DNA from 3 places in the Paenibacillus sp. W4I10 genome. Region 1 is predicted to be linked to each of the others. Evidence: predicted binding sites of a transcription regulator. Region 1 holds the regulator's gene; each other region holds the start of a gene.
What was found. The regulator Rex, encoded in region 1, represses fermentation and respiration genes when NADH is low (regulators of the CRP and FNR family bind a similar motif). The targets are predictions, from matches to a motif close to TTGTGAAATATTTCACAA.
Positions count from the first base shown of each region.

Region 1 (4,296 bases):
CAGCGTCAGACATTCGCCGTGTTTCACCACTTGTTTTCCATCCACCCATACGTGCTCAACATCTTTGGCAGAAGCCGAGTAGATCGTATGTGAGATCAGGTCTGTATGTGGATAGAAATGTGCCTGTTCAATGTCAAGAGCGATAAAATCAGCCTTCATGCCGACCTCAAGTGCTCCGGTATTGTTCAAGAAAATGGATTTGGCACCGTATGACGTTCCGAGGAGTAACGCTTCGCCTGCTGGCACAGCCGTCGGGTCACCAGATACACCTTTGTGGATCAATGCAGCCAGTCTCATTTCCTCGAACATATCCAGGTTGTTGTTGCTTGCCGGTCCGTCTGTTCCGAGTGACACGGTAACTCCTGCTTTCAGTAACGCAGGTACCCGCGCAACACCGGAAGCGAGTTTCAGGTTACTTCCCGGGTTATGGGATACAGCCACATCATGACGGGCCAAAATTTCAATCTCTTCGTCATTCAGATGCACCGCATGTGCAACCAGGGATGGACGAGAGAAAAAGCCCAGTTTCTCCAGATGTGCCACAGGACGCAGTCCATAATCAGCCACGTTCTGCTCCACTTCACGAAGCGTTTCAGACATATGTGTATGGAGAGGAAGGTTCAGGTCGTTCGCGACCTGTACAAGCTTCTCTATGTAGTCAGGAGGGCATGTATATGGAGCGTGTGGCGAGATTACGGTTGTAATGCGACCATCTGCCTGTCCATTCCACTCACGTGCAAACGCTGCCGACTCGTCCAGCTTCCGCAGTTGCTCTTCTTCCGAGCACAGCCCGATTACACCACGTGCCAGTGCTGCTCTAACGCCTGATTGCTCCACAACTTTGGCAACTTGATCCATGTGATCGTACATGTCCAGGAAAGCTGTAGTTCCGCCTTTCAACATTTCAAGCACCGATAGCGAAGTTCCCCAATATACGTCTTGTGAAGTCATTTTCGCTTCCATCGGCCACATTTTTTCCTGCAACCATACTTGCAACGCAAGATCGTCTCCGTGCCCTCTCAGCAACGACATTGCTGCATGACCATGCGTATTGATCAGACCCGGCAGGAAGAACAGTCCTTTTCCATCCACTTTGGTACAATTTTTGTCTCCATCCGGCAATGTCTCACCAATATGCACAATCTTGTCATCCTCAACAACCATGTATCCTTGAACCACGTTCCATGTTGTGCCGCCTTCATTAACGGCAAATTTGCCGTTGTGAATTACCCATCTATTTGTTGTCATCTTCCTCGTCGTCCTTTCCAGTCTCCAAGTAATAGGCCAAACTAAGCAGATCCGTTGTAAAGTCAGCATGGTGAATGCGGATATGCGGCGGTGTTTTTAGAATGGTTGGTGCAAAATTAAGAATCGCTTCGATTCCGGATTCAATAAGCTGATCGGCTACATTTTGGGCTTCCGTATCCGGAACCGTGATAATTCCGATGCGGATGTTTTCCGTTTTAACCGCTTCCGTCAATTCATTCATTGGTTTTACCGTCAAACTGTTAATTTGACTACCAATCTTCGGTCCATATGCATCAAATACAGCAACAATCTTCATGTTGTCTTTCAGATATGCGTTGTAGTTGGACAAGGCTTGACCGAGATTACCCGCTCCTACCAGAGCTACATTAATTTGCTGATCGATTTTGAGAATGTGACGAATTTTCTCGATCAAATAGGATACATCATACCCGATCCCTTTACGACCAAAATCACCGAAGTAAGCCAGGTCTTTACGAATTTGGGCCGGATTCAGATCCAGCCTCTGTCCAAGCTCTTGAGAAGAAACAGTAGCCACCTCACGCTGATGCAACTCGTTCAAATAACGCAAGTATACAGGCAGACGTCGTACCACTGCTTCCGAAATTTTATCCGATTTCATTCTTGCTCCCCCTTACCAAGGCCACGATAAAATAATAGATGAAAAGATGAGCATTCTGTATAAACTCAAAGATAAACATGACATTTTATACAGAATGCTCCTTGTAATTTAGGTTATAAGTTCTTACGTGCAACTGCTTTAATCGGATACGGAAATATCTAATAAAGTTTAACGCCAAACGATAGTGTCATGCAATGATATAACGAACAAAACAACCATTATTCTTGTTCATTAACAGGTTTTTCCAACCACTCGGTAATTCGTGGAACCATCTGCTCCGTGAGCATGTGCTCCATTTTGGGACCAGGTAAAGAATATAAAAAGAATTTACCATAGTACGCTTCAATCACCCGTGTATCATAAACAATGACAATTCCTCTGTCCTTCGCTGTACGCACCAACCGGCCAAATCCCTGCTTGAAACGAATGACCGCTTGCGGCACGGACAGTTTCATGAACGGATTTTTCTTCTGTTCCTGAAGCAGCTCACTCTTGGCTTCCACCAACGGATGATTCGGTGGCTGGAAAGGCAGTCGCACAATAGCGAGACAGGTTAGCGCCTCTCCCGGGATATCTACACCCTCCCAGAAGCTGCTTGTACCCAGAAGTACCGTAGCTTTGGCATCTTGGAACCTGCGAGTCAATTTGGAACGACTTCCACTGTCAACGCCTTGCCCAAGCAACGAGATGTCGTTACCAGATAGCGCCTCCTTCAGCGGATCATAGACCTGTCGCAACATCTTGTATGAAGTAAACAGAACCATCATGCGTCCACGCGTGGCAATTGCCGTCTCTGCAAGTGATTGCACCAGCATATTGACAAAGTGCGCATCACCCACACTTCCCTTCACACTCGGGAAATCACGCGGAATCACCAGAAGTGCCTGATCGCGATAGTTGAAAGGTGATGGCAGCATCGACGTTAACAACCGATTATTCTCGGAAGCTTCCTGCAAGCCAAGCTGTTCAATCATGAACTGGAATGACTTATCTACCGAAAGCGTAGCCGATGTAAGCACAACACTTTTCTTTTTATCAAAAAATAAATCCTTAAGTTGTGCACTGACATCTACAGGTACAGCATACAGCTGAAGAGATTTGCTGCGGAATTGACCGCTGGCTTCCATCCAGTACACCGTTTTGGCATCATCCATACGCATGAAGAAACGTAGATTCTCCTTCAATGTGGTCAGATCTTTCAGCAGTCCTGTAATGTCCGTAATCAGACTATCCGATTGATAATCGTCCTGATCCTCTTTCACCTCAAGCAGCAATTTGTCCCCTTTGCGAACCAAATCCCCCAGAGTCACATAGATCTGGTTCTCCAGATCCTGCAACTCCTGCCATTTCGCAGGTTTCTGAGATGCTTTCAGACGCAGGGAAAATTGCCCCGTCTCTCCCGGTGAAGCATCACTTCGTTCAGGCAACAGACCGAACAAGGCATCGCTCATACGATCCCACAGCTCCTTAACTTCAAGAGCGAGCGGGAACATCTGATCCACCATGGAGCCCCATTGCACCGAATTTTCATGCCCGGATAACTGCGAACGAAGCATAGGCAGCTGACCATTACGACTGTCTTTAAACAGGCGGGTCAGTGTATGAACCAAGGTGAAATATTTCATATGCATTCCAAGATGTTTTCCAGCGACATCCTCCAGATGATGTGCCTCATCGATCACAAGACTCTCATAGGCTGGCAGCAGCTGATGCGCGGCTTTCACATCCGTAAATAATTTGGAGTGATTGGTGATTACGATATCTGACAACCCGGCCTCATGTTTGGCACGATGGTAGAAACATTTGCGGAACCATGGACATGATCTTCCCAGACAAGACTCAGATTCGCTCTGTACCGTCTCCCAGAAGTCCCCTCCGCGTCCGCTAAGGTTAAGTTCCTCATCATCTCCGGTTTCGGTCTGCGTAAGCCAGACAATCATCTGAGCAGCTGTGAAATAATCCTCTTTGGGTGTAGCGAATTCACGTTTATTGATTTTGTGTTCAAATTTGCGCAGGCACAGGTAATGTCCACGTCCTTTGAATACAGCAGCCTTAAACGGGAACGGAACCACTTGAGTCAGCATCGGAATGTCCCGCTCTCTCAATTGCTCCTGCAGGTTGATTGTATGCGTGCTGACCATAACTTTCTGTTCTTGCTTCACACTTTCGTAAATAGCAGGCAAGAGATAACCCAGAGATTTACCAGTGCCTGTTCCTGCTTCGATCAAGAGATGTTTCTCTTCATCAAGGGCTTGCCTTACACTGCTGAACATCTGAGTCTGCGCTTCACGCTCTTCGTAATGATCAAGCGTATCCTTCAGGTTCTCCCGAACCTGGTCCATAAACTGTTCGAAGCTTACACCATCGAGGGGGTTAGCCTCCCGCTCATCGCGTGGTGCACCTATATC
Region 1 is NZ_JAUSXX010000001.1:798,857-803,152, reverse strand. Features, by position in the region: gene QF049_RS03685 (amidohydrolase) at 1-1,248, opposite strand, end outside; gene QF049_RS03680 (redox-sensing transcriptional repressor Rex) at 1,235-1,888, opposite strand; gene dinG (ATP-dependent DNA helicase DinG) at 2,107-4,296, opposite strand, start outside.

Region 2 (4,296 bases), 110 kb from region 1:
GCCACCATGGCGAGCATACCCCAATTGACATACCGTTCAATCAACATACCTGCCATCAACGGTGTTCCCGGTCTGCCTGCCTGCTTGCCATATTTGTGGGTCCACCATAGAAAAGGCACGATTTTGGAGGCATAGCCAAGTATGGTGAGAGACACCCAGCCCCCGAGATATCCCCATCCAGACAGCAGAACAACACGTGGATGGAGCAGCAGTTCAGTTCCTTGTGAGGAATAGATCAGTAGGGCAACAGCATATACAGCAAACGCACGGCTTACATAGACAGACCAGCGAATGCCCGGACCTGGGTTACTTTTGTGCCGTTTCTCCTGAATTTGCTCCAAGTGATACACATAGAAGAGAAGGGCTGCGGTTAGAAGTAGGAGCGCGAGCCAGAGTAGGCCTCCCTTGATACCTGTCAGAAATGCGACAACACCTGTAACTACAGCTGCATTCCACAGAACCAGAACCACTTTTTGCAGTCGAATGGAATAATCGTGGGATAAGTAGAACATGGGAAGCATTTTGTAACTGAAGCCGGTAATTAACATGCCAAACCAGCCAAGTGTTCCCATCCAGATATGTGCGCCGAATAAGCGTTCATGCAGACTATTCCAATCACCAAAGGCAAAATTCAGACCCATTAGCATACCGGACAGCCCGGTAAGAACCAGATAAAGACAGGAACAAGCTGCGCTGATCGTTACCGGATTCCACTGTGAGGCCCGGAAGAGGGTAATGGCCATATTCCATCCGAACAACAGAATGCCAGAAAGCGCGAGTGTAGCAGAACCGGCAATCCAGATGACATCTGCACGAATGAAGCCGTATAACATGCCCACGATTCCGATACTAAACAAGAAATAATGACAATAACCGAGAAACAGACTATAGATATTGGATTGCAAAATAACATGTATCAACTGATAAACGGCACCCATAGCCAGCATGGTTGCCCACCCGAGCACAAACAGATGGGCATGAAACCAGCCTTCGGGTCCTCTGAGTTCATCACCAAGCCAGCCTGTCAGCGAGAGCAGGGAGAATGCGTGATACATTACAAATCCAAAGATGCCCGTGATGATAAAAAGAAACGGCAACCTGGACATGGCTTTTGCCTCCTTACCCTTTTTCAATTCTCACTTTGGCCGTACCATCGGCTTGATCCTCAACCGTGAAGGGGCAACCGAGATTATTTAACTCCTCAATCAAGAAAACTGGCACACGGTCATTGTGAATCAGTACGACTTCCCCAGGTTTGCAACGTTCCAGTGCGGCAAGTGTTCGCATCATTGGCTGTGGCGGTTCCAATCCGCGATTGTCCAGTATAACGGTGGGCGCCTGTAGGGATTCAAATTTTTCAATCGCAACAGCTTGCTCCTCTGAATGTCCTTTGCATGAAGCTGATTCTTCATCTGAATGGGGTTCCCAATTAACTTCTGATCCAGATAAAACCATTGCAGATAATGCTTTTGCACCGGTTTTGTTTTTTTTGTGCACAAACGTGGTAACCCAGTGATCTGAACCTTTTCTTTCCGATGTGCTGGAGTATCCTTTCATCTTGAGAATACCGAGCAGTGGCGTTGGTTTAAATGGAGCATGTAGTACAAATACATCTTCATGCTGAAGGCCTTTGACCGTGTCCATGATCAGTTGAAACGGCTCCAACTTTTTACTCAGATGAGGACGCACATCCAATTCAACAATATGGACGTCAGATGGAGACATGTCCGTTCACATCCGATCCTGCACTAGCTACATCCGCCTGCTGTACCAATTGCAGAGATGATTCATACAGGGCGGCCATTCCACCGTACAGCGCATAGAAGAATGACTCCGGCGCATCGAGGGAGAAGGACAGATAGGCTTTGGGGTCCATCCCGAGCATACGCTCAAAAAGTCTTGCACTGTCATAGGCGTAAAAACAGAAATGAGTGTATTCGAACACAGACATTTTTTCGTAGATGGTGATAATCTCTTGCGCATATTCGGCCTGCTCACGCTGTGCTATCTGTACCATGGTTAGGGCATCTTCCAACCTCAGCGTGATGCGAAGTGTAGTATCGTCAATGATTTCAACGTGGGCCATGGCGGTTCAGCTCCAATCTATAATTTGCTGATTTTGACCTGGAAGGTTGTAGGACCCTGCTCAATATACTCCCAGTTGAAGCCATCGGGATGTGTGGACTGGAATTGGAATCGAAGTGGCTTAGGATCGTGATCGTTAATGAGCAGCATGGATTCATGTGGTTGCAATTGATCAAACGTTTCGAAAATAACTTTATGTTTCAAATGCGGTGGATACTCCGTGGCATTAATGGTTGCTGTGTATGTGTTCATGTGTCATTCCTCCAAATAGGGATAGTGTGGTGTTGCAATTTGATTATAGAAAATGTGAAGAGGGGTCTGTGTGAGCCTGCTCACACATTTCCTTTTGCCATAATTTTGCCTTATTTAGACCAAAATCCTGTTTGGAAAAGGGTTGCGGAGCATATATAGATGTGCAACTGTGCGCTATGTTTCACTTCTTGTGATATTTTGCACAGTTGAGCGAACGAGACATCCTTATATTTAGCGTCAAGATGACACTCGATGAGAGGAAGCAGGTTTCTCCTTCGGCTGATGTGAAGACAGCACCCTAGAGAAGGGAGGTACGTGTATGGAATCGAAATTAATGGATCCGTTTGGAAGAATACATGATTACTTAAGAATTTCGGTTACGGATCGCTGTAATCTCCGCTGTGTGTATTGTATGCCGGAGGAAGGAATGCAGTTTGAACCGACAGAACGAATCCTGTCCTATGAAGAAATCACGTCCATCGTTAAGGCGCTTGCTCCATTAGGCATTAGGAAATTGCGTTTAACTGGAGGGGAGCCTCTTGTTCGCAAGGGGCTGGATCAACTGATTGCCATGTTGTCCGCCATTCCAGGAATTGAAGATATCGCATTGACAACGAACGGTATATATCTGGCAGCTTATGCGGATCTGCTGAAGGCTGCGGGACTAACCCGGGTGAACATTAGCCTCGACTCCTTGAAGCCGGAGCGATTCGCAAGCATTACACGAGGCGGTAAAGTGCAACGTGTGCTGGACGGCATCAAAGCCAGCCAACAAGCAGGATTTCATCCGATCAAGCTAAATGTCGTACTCATGAAAGGCGTGAACGACGATGAGGTGGAAGATTTTCTGCGTATGACCCTGGATGATCCAATTGATATTCGTTTTATTGAGTACATGCCCATAGGTGACAGTGGTGATGGCTGGAGATCAGGATATCTACCACTCGAACATGTGCTGGAAACATGCGGAGCATCATGGAACTACGAAAGCTGTGGTGAAGTTTACGGCAATGGCCCGGCAGATAGTTATCGCATTGTGGGAGCTGCCGGAACCTTTGGTCTGATTCACCCGGTGAGCAGCCATTTCTGCGGAAATTGCAATCGGCTCAGGCTGACAGCAGACGGAAATATCAAACCTTGTCTCTACTGGTCAGATGAGTTCAATGTTCGTCCACTCGTAGGTGATGACAAGGCGGTGCAGGATTTATTTTACAAGGCGCTCGGAGCCAAACCCGAAACACATGACATGTTAAAAGCCTTAAACGGGCAACAGATTGACGGCACGCCAACGCTGCGACATATGTCGCAAATCGGAGGTTAGCAACAGCAGTTCAGGATTCAACTTGCATCAACAGGTCATATATGTGGGAGGACAACAATGAGTAACAAAAGCATGCCCTGGATGGGCAAACTCAAATATTTTGCCAAACGTGAAAAAAGTGCGGAGGGCTGGAGTGAGATGTCCCCGGTTAACCGGGATTGGGAAGATGTCTACCGCCGCCGCTGGCAGCATGACAAAGTGGTGCGTTCCACACACGGCGTCAATTGTACCGGATCATGCAGCTGGCAGATCTATGTGAAAGACGGCATTGTCACTTGGGAAACGCAGGCTACTGATTATCCTTCAACTGGACCGGATATGCCGGAATTTGAGCCACGAGGTTGTCCACGTGGAGCGAGTTTCTCATGGTATCTGTACAGCCCACTGCGTGTCAAACATCCGTACGTACGTGGTGCGCTGCTGGATATGTGGCGTGATGCACTTCAGACGCATGGTGACCCGGTCCAAGCGTGGTCCAGCATTGCGGATGATCCTGCAAAAGTAAAAAGATATAAATCGGTACGTGGTAAAGGTGGATTGGTTCGTGCGTCTTGGGGAGAAGTTACACAGATTATTGCAGCTTCGCTAATTCATACGATCAAAGAATACGGACCGGACCGGATTATTGGTTTCTCTCC
Region 2 is NZ_JAUSXX010000001.1:905,789-910,084, forward strand. Features, by position in the region: gene QF049_RS04105 (hypothetical protein) at 1-1,106, opposite strand, end outside; gene QF049_RS04110 (DUF2249 domain-containing protein) at 1,120-1,725, opposite strand; gene QF049_RS04115 (hypothetical protein) at 1,712-2,086, opposite strand; gene QF049_RS04120 (DUF2249 domain-containing protein) at 2,104-2,337, opposite strand; gene moaA (GTP 3',8-cyclase MoaA) at 2,657-3,658, shown strand; gene QF049_RS04130 (nitrate reductase subunit alpha) at 3,716-4,296, shown strand, end outside.
Region 2: the regulator Rex is predicted to act here: its motif matches at 2,526-2,543, upstream of QF049_RS04120 (DUF2249 domain-containing protein).

Region 3 (4,296 bases), 610 kb from region 1:
AACGATGAATACCATAATTAATAACGCGTAACAGTTGACAAGAGACCTCCTAACTATATCGGGAGGTCTCTTTTTTTATATCCACAACTATATCAGTTGGACACATTTACACTTGAACGCAGAGGCCAGAAATAACCTGAAGAAGCGGAGCTAAAACCTTTCTGCAAGAAAGCTGCTTCGGAAGCATATACTTCGCCTTTATTCGGTGATTGAAAGGTTATTCTGTCATTCGGAGTGGCAAGTGTAAATATTTTTTAGTTCAACATACGTAGATTAATAGGCCGAACATTATAGGGAATTACACATAAGATGTAATAACGGTAGATGAATTAAACACCAAGCAGCGGGGGACCTGTTATGGCAGTGAGAAGGAATGGAAAATCGAATAAAGGTACCAAAAAAACAAATGCCGCAAACACCCTTCTCAATGGCAACCTTAAAGGAAGAAATCTGGAACTTATCGTTGCAGCATTACTAGTAAGTGGGAAGTTAAGAGTGGATGCGGTCACGTTGTTTCGAGAAGCTACACTGGTCGTTGAACTGGTTGGGCAGTATAAAACATTACAAAATATTACACCATCGAATCAAGACAAACTGGTGCAATTCCTCGATGAAATCGGTGGCGATATGACGTTGAATGACGTTATACGGGCTTTCCAACAGAGAATCAATTCCTAAACGCCAAGAAATGAGGTTGAAGTGATGTCTGACTTTGACGGAAATGGGTTCGCTGAGCTACTGATCATTGTCATTCTTGTTGTTTTATTTGTATTTGGTTCTTCCGATATTGACGACCTGACTGATTCTCCTTCTCAATCCTGAATTGGCTAGGTTATTACGATCCATTCATTATGAAATGCATATCTGTAAACGCCAGCCCACAATATGCGGGCTGGCGTTTTTGGATGGCTATAGAAATAGCGGTGAGAATGCAATCCAGGCCAAAATAAGAGTAAGCACAATGCAGACATTCTCTACAACGGCCCCACGCTTGGTCCCTGTACTCATCAGATTCACCCGTATGCGCCACTTGAGTGGTGGTAACGGACGAATACCTCGATTGGTGAGTGAATCGGCCAACAGATGCATCGCATATGCAGTTCCTCCCGCTACCCAGATCTCCGGTCCCTGCTGCTGGGTCGTGCTGTACAACAAGCCCGCCCATATTGCGGTTCCGTACAGGGTATGTGTCAGTCCCCTATGAGTCAGTGTGGTGCAGAGCATTAACAAACTGCCTGCAATCAAGTTCCACGGTGCGAACGCGTGACCATAAAAGACCAGTCCGAGTCCAATCGCAAACATCAACACTTTGCGAAGCGAACGTGAAGGCAGGAATGACACAAGCGCAATGAGGATCGCAAGCAACAGGTTCCATGGTTTGGCATGAACATAGAAGTACACAAATACAGCTGTGGGCAACAGAATCGTCTGTAACAACCTGATCAGACTGTTAGGCAAGGCTCTGGATACCAGCAGCGAATTTGGCTCATCAATGTCAGGCAATAACGAACCAATCAGTGCAACCGTAACTGCCGGCGCTGTCACCGGCATACCGGCCAACTGCAGAACAGAAAGCGACACACCTGTCCCGATAATAAGGTGGGATCTTCCCATCATGATGCAAAAACGTCCTTTCAAAGAAATCGGGAACAATAAGGCCCAGTTCCGATTTTACAACGAAAACAAAATAAGAACAATAGTTCGCATTTCTTATTTGTATGAAAATAAATATAACTTTCTGTGATGGGGCGCACATTATTATATTTATGACTCTTCTATCTTTATTAGTGAATTAAATCACATAAATTGTCGTCAACTACTTGTATAATTTCAAATATAAACCACTAAAATTGTTGGTAATGTACAGCGTCTATCCAAGGAGGCATACACACATGAACGGAAAAAAAGAGAAACTCGTTATCATAGGTAACGGAATGGCAGGAATCAGTACTGTAGAACAAATTTTAAAATTAACATCGCGATTTGATATTACTGTTTTTGGCACAGAGCCCTACCCTAACTACAACCGCATTATGTTGTCTTATGTACTGGAAGGAAGCAAAACACTGGATGACATCGTACTGAACGACCTTCACTGGTATGAAGATTACGGCATTACGCTGCACACAGGCACAACGGTTACACGAATCGATGCCGAGACACACGAAGTTGTGACTGAAGAAGGAACTCGCGTTCCTTATGACAAAATTATCATTGCAACAGGCTCCAACTCCTTCATTCTCCCCGTTCCGGGACATGACAAAGAGGGTGTTGTCGGTTTCCGCGATATCGCCGATTGTAATGTGATGCTCGACGCTGCCAAACAGTACAAAAGAGCGGCCGTTATCGGGGGCGGACTGCTGGGTCTTGAAGCTGCCAAAGGGTTGGTACAACTTGGCATGGAAGTTACCGTAGTACACTTGATGCAGGATCTGATGGAGCGTCAGCTTGATCCACAAGCTTCAGCCATGTTGAAGGCAGAACTCGAACGTCAGGGTATCCGGTTCAAGATGGGTGCGCAGACTTCCGAACTGCTGGGCGGCGAACGCGTTGAAGGAATACGTTTTGCAGATGATACGGTTCTGAATGTTGATTTTGTGGTCATGGCTGTAGGCATTAAACCCAATACGACTGTAGCCCGCGAAAGCGGTATGGAAGTGAACCGGGGTATTGTCGTGAATGACTATATGCAGACTTCACTTGAGAATGTGTATTCGGTCGGAGAATGTACAGAGCACCGCGGGGTATGTTACGGCCTCGTTGCCCCATTGTTCGAACAAGGAATGATTCTGGCGAAACATATCTGCGGGGTTGAAACGGCTCCTTATGAAGGTTCCGTAGTATCTACGAAATTGAAAATTTCGGGTGTAGACGTCTTTTCAACTGGTGAATTCATCGACAGTCCGGAACACACCGTCATTTCGCACAAAGATGACTGGAAACGGACTTACAAAAAAATTCTGCTTCGTGATAATAAAATGGTCGGCGCCGTTCTCTTCGGTGACATTACGGATTCTGCCGAATTGCAGAAACTGATCAAACAACAGACCGAAATGACCGAGGAATTGTACGGTTCACTCATGGGTACAGGCTGCGGCGGTCATAAGAAAGCAACTTCTGTTGAAACGATGCCCGAGGACGAGATCGTCTGTGGATGTAACGGGGTCACCAAAGGAACTATTGTTGATGTAATTACAAACCAGGGCCTTACCACTGTAGATGAAATCAAAGCCTGTACCGGTGCAACACGCTCTTGCGGTGGATGTAAACCGGTTGTGGAACAGATTCTGCAATATGTGCTGGGAGACGGCTTCAGCAGTGGAGCCAAACAGGGAATATGCGGATGTACTTCCATGGGACGGGATGAGATTGTAGCTGAGATTCGTGCAAAAGGATTACAAACGACCAAAGAGGTCATGAATGTACTGGGTTGGAGTCAACCTGAAGGTTGTTCCAAATGTCGTCCGGCGATCAACTACTACCTTGGCATGATTGCACCAGACACACACGAAGATGAGAAAGAATCCCGTTTTGTTAACGAACGTATGAACGCGAATATTCAAAAGGATGGAACGTATACGGTTGTACCTCGGATGTACGGCGGGGTGACTACACCAGCGGACCTCAAACGCATCGCTGACGTTTCAGTCAAATATGATGTGAAAGCAGTCAAAGTTACCGGCGGTCAGCGTCTTGACTTGATTGGTGTCAAAAAAGAAGACCTGACTAAAGTCTGGGCTGAACTGGATATGCCTTCAGGTTATGCATACGCCAAATCGCTGCGCACGGTCAAAACATGTGTCGGCTCCCAATTCTGCCGATTCGGTACACAGGATTCCATGGCTATGGGTGCTCGCATTGAACGTAAATTCGAACGTCTGGATCTGCCTGCCAAGTTCAAATACGCTGTCAATGGCTGTCCACGGAACTGTGCAGAGGCATGTACAAAAGATATCGGTATCGTTGGTAACGACGGCGGCTGGGAAATCTTCATCGGTGGTAACGGCGGTATTAAAGCAAGACTTGCTGATTCCCTGTGCAAAGTGAAAACAGATGAAGAGTTGATTGAACTGTGCGGAGCCATCATGCAATATTACCGCGAAACAGGTAACTATCTGGAGCGGACTTCCGAGTGGGTGGAACGTATGGGTCTGGAGCATATTCGTTCGGTTGTCGTGGATAATCTTGAGGAACGCAAAGCGTTGATGCAACGGATTGAATTCGCACTTGAGCATGTGGAAGAACCTTGGCAAAAAGCGATTCGCAATGAGGAAGGCCAAAGCAAAATGTTCCACG
Region 3 is NZ_JAUSXX010000001.1:191,309-195,604, reverse strand. Features, by position in the region: gene QF049_RS00785 (M42 family metallopeptidase) at 1-31, shown strand, start outside; gene QF049_RS00780 (hypothetical protein) at 358-678, shown strand; gene QF049_RS00775 (metal-dependent hydrolase) at 910-1,617, opposite strand; gene nirB (nitrite reductase large subunit NirB) at 1,893-4,296, shown strand, end outside.
Region 3: the regulator Rex is predicted to act here: its motif matches at 1,786-1,803, upstream of nirB (nitrite reductase large subunit NirB).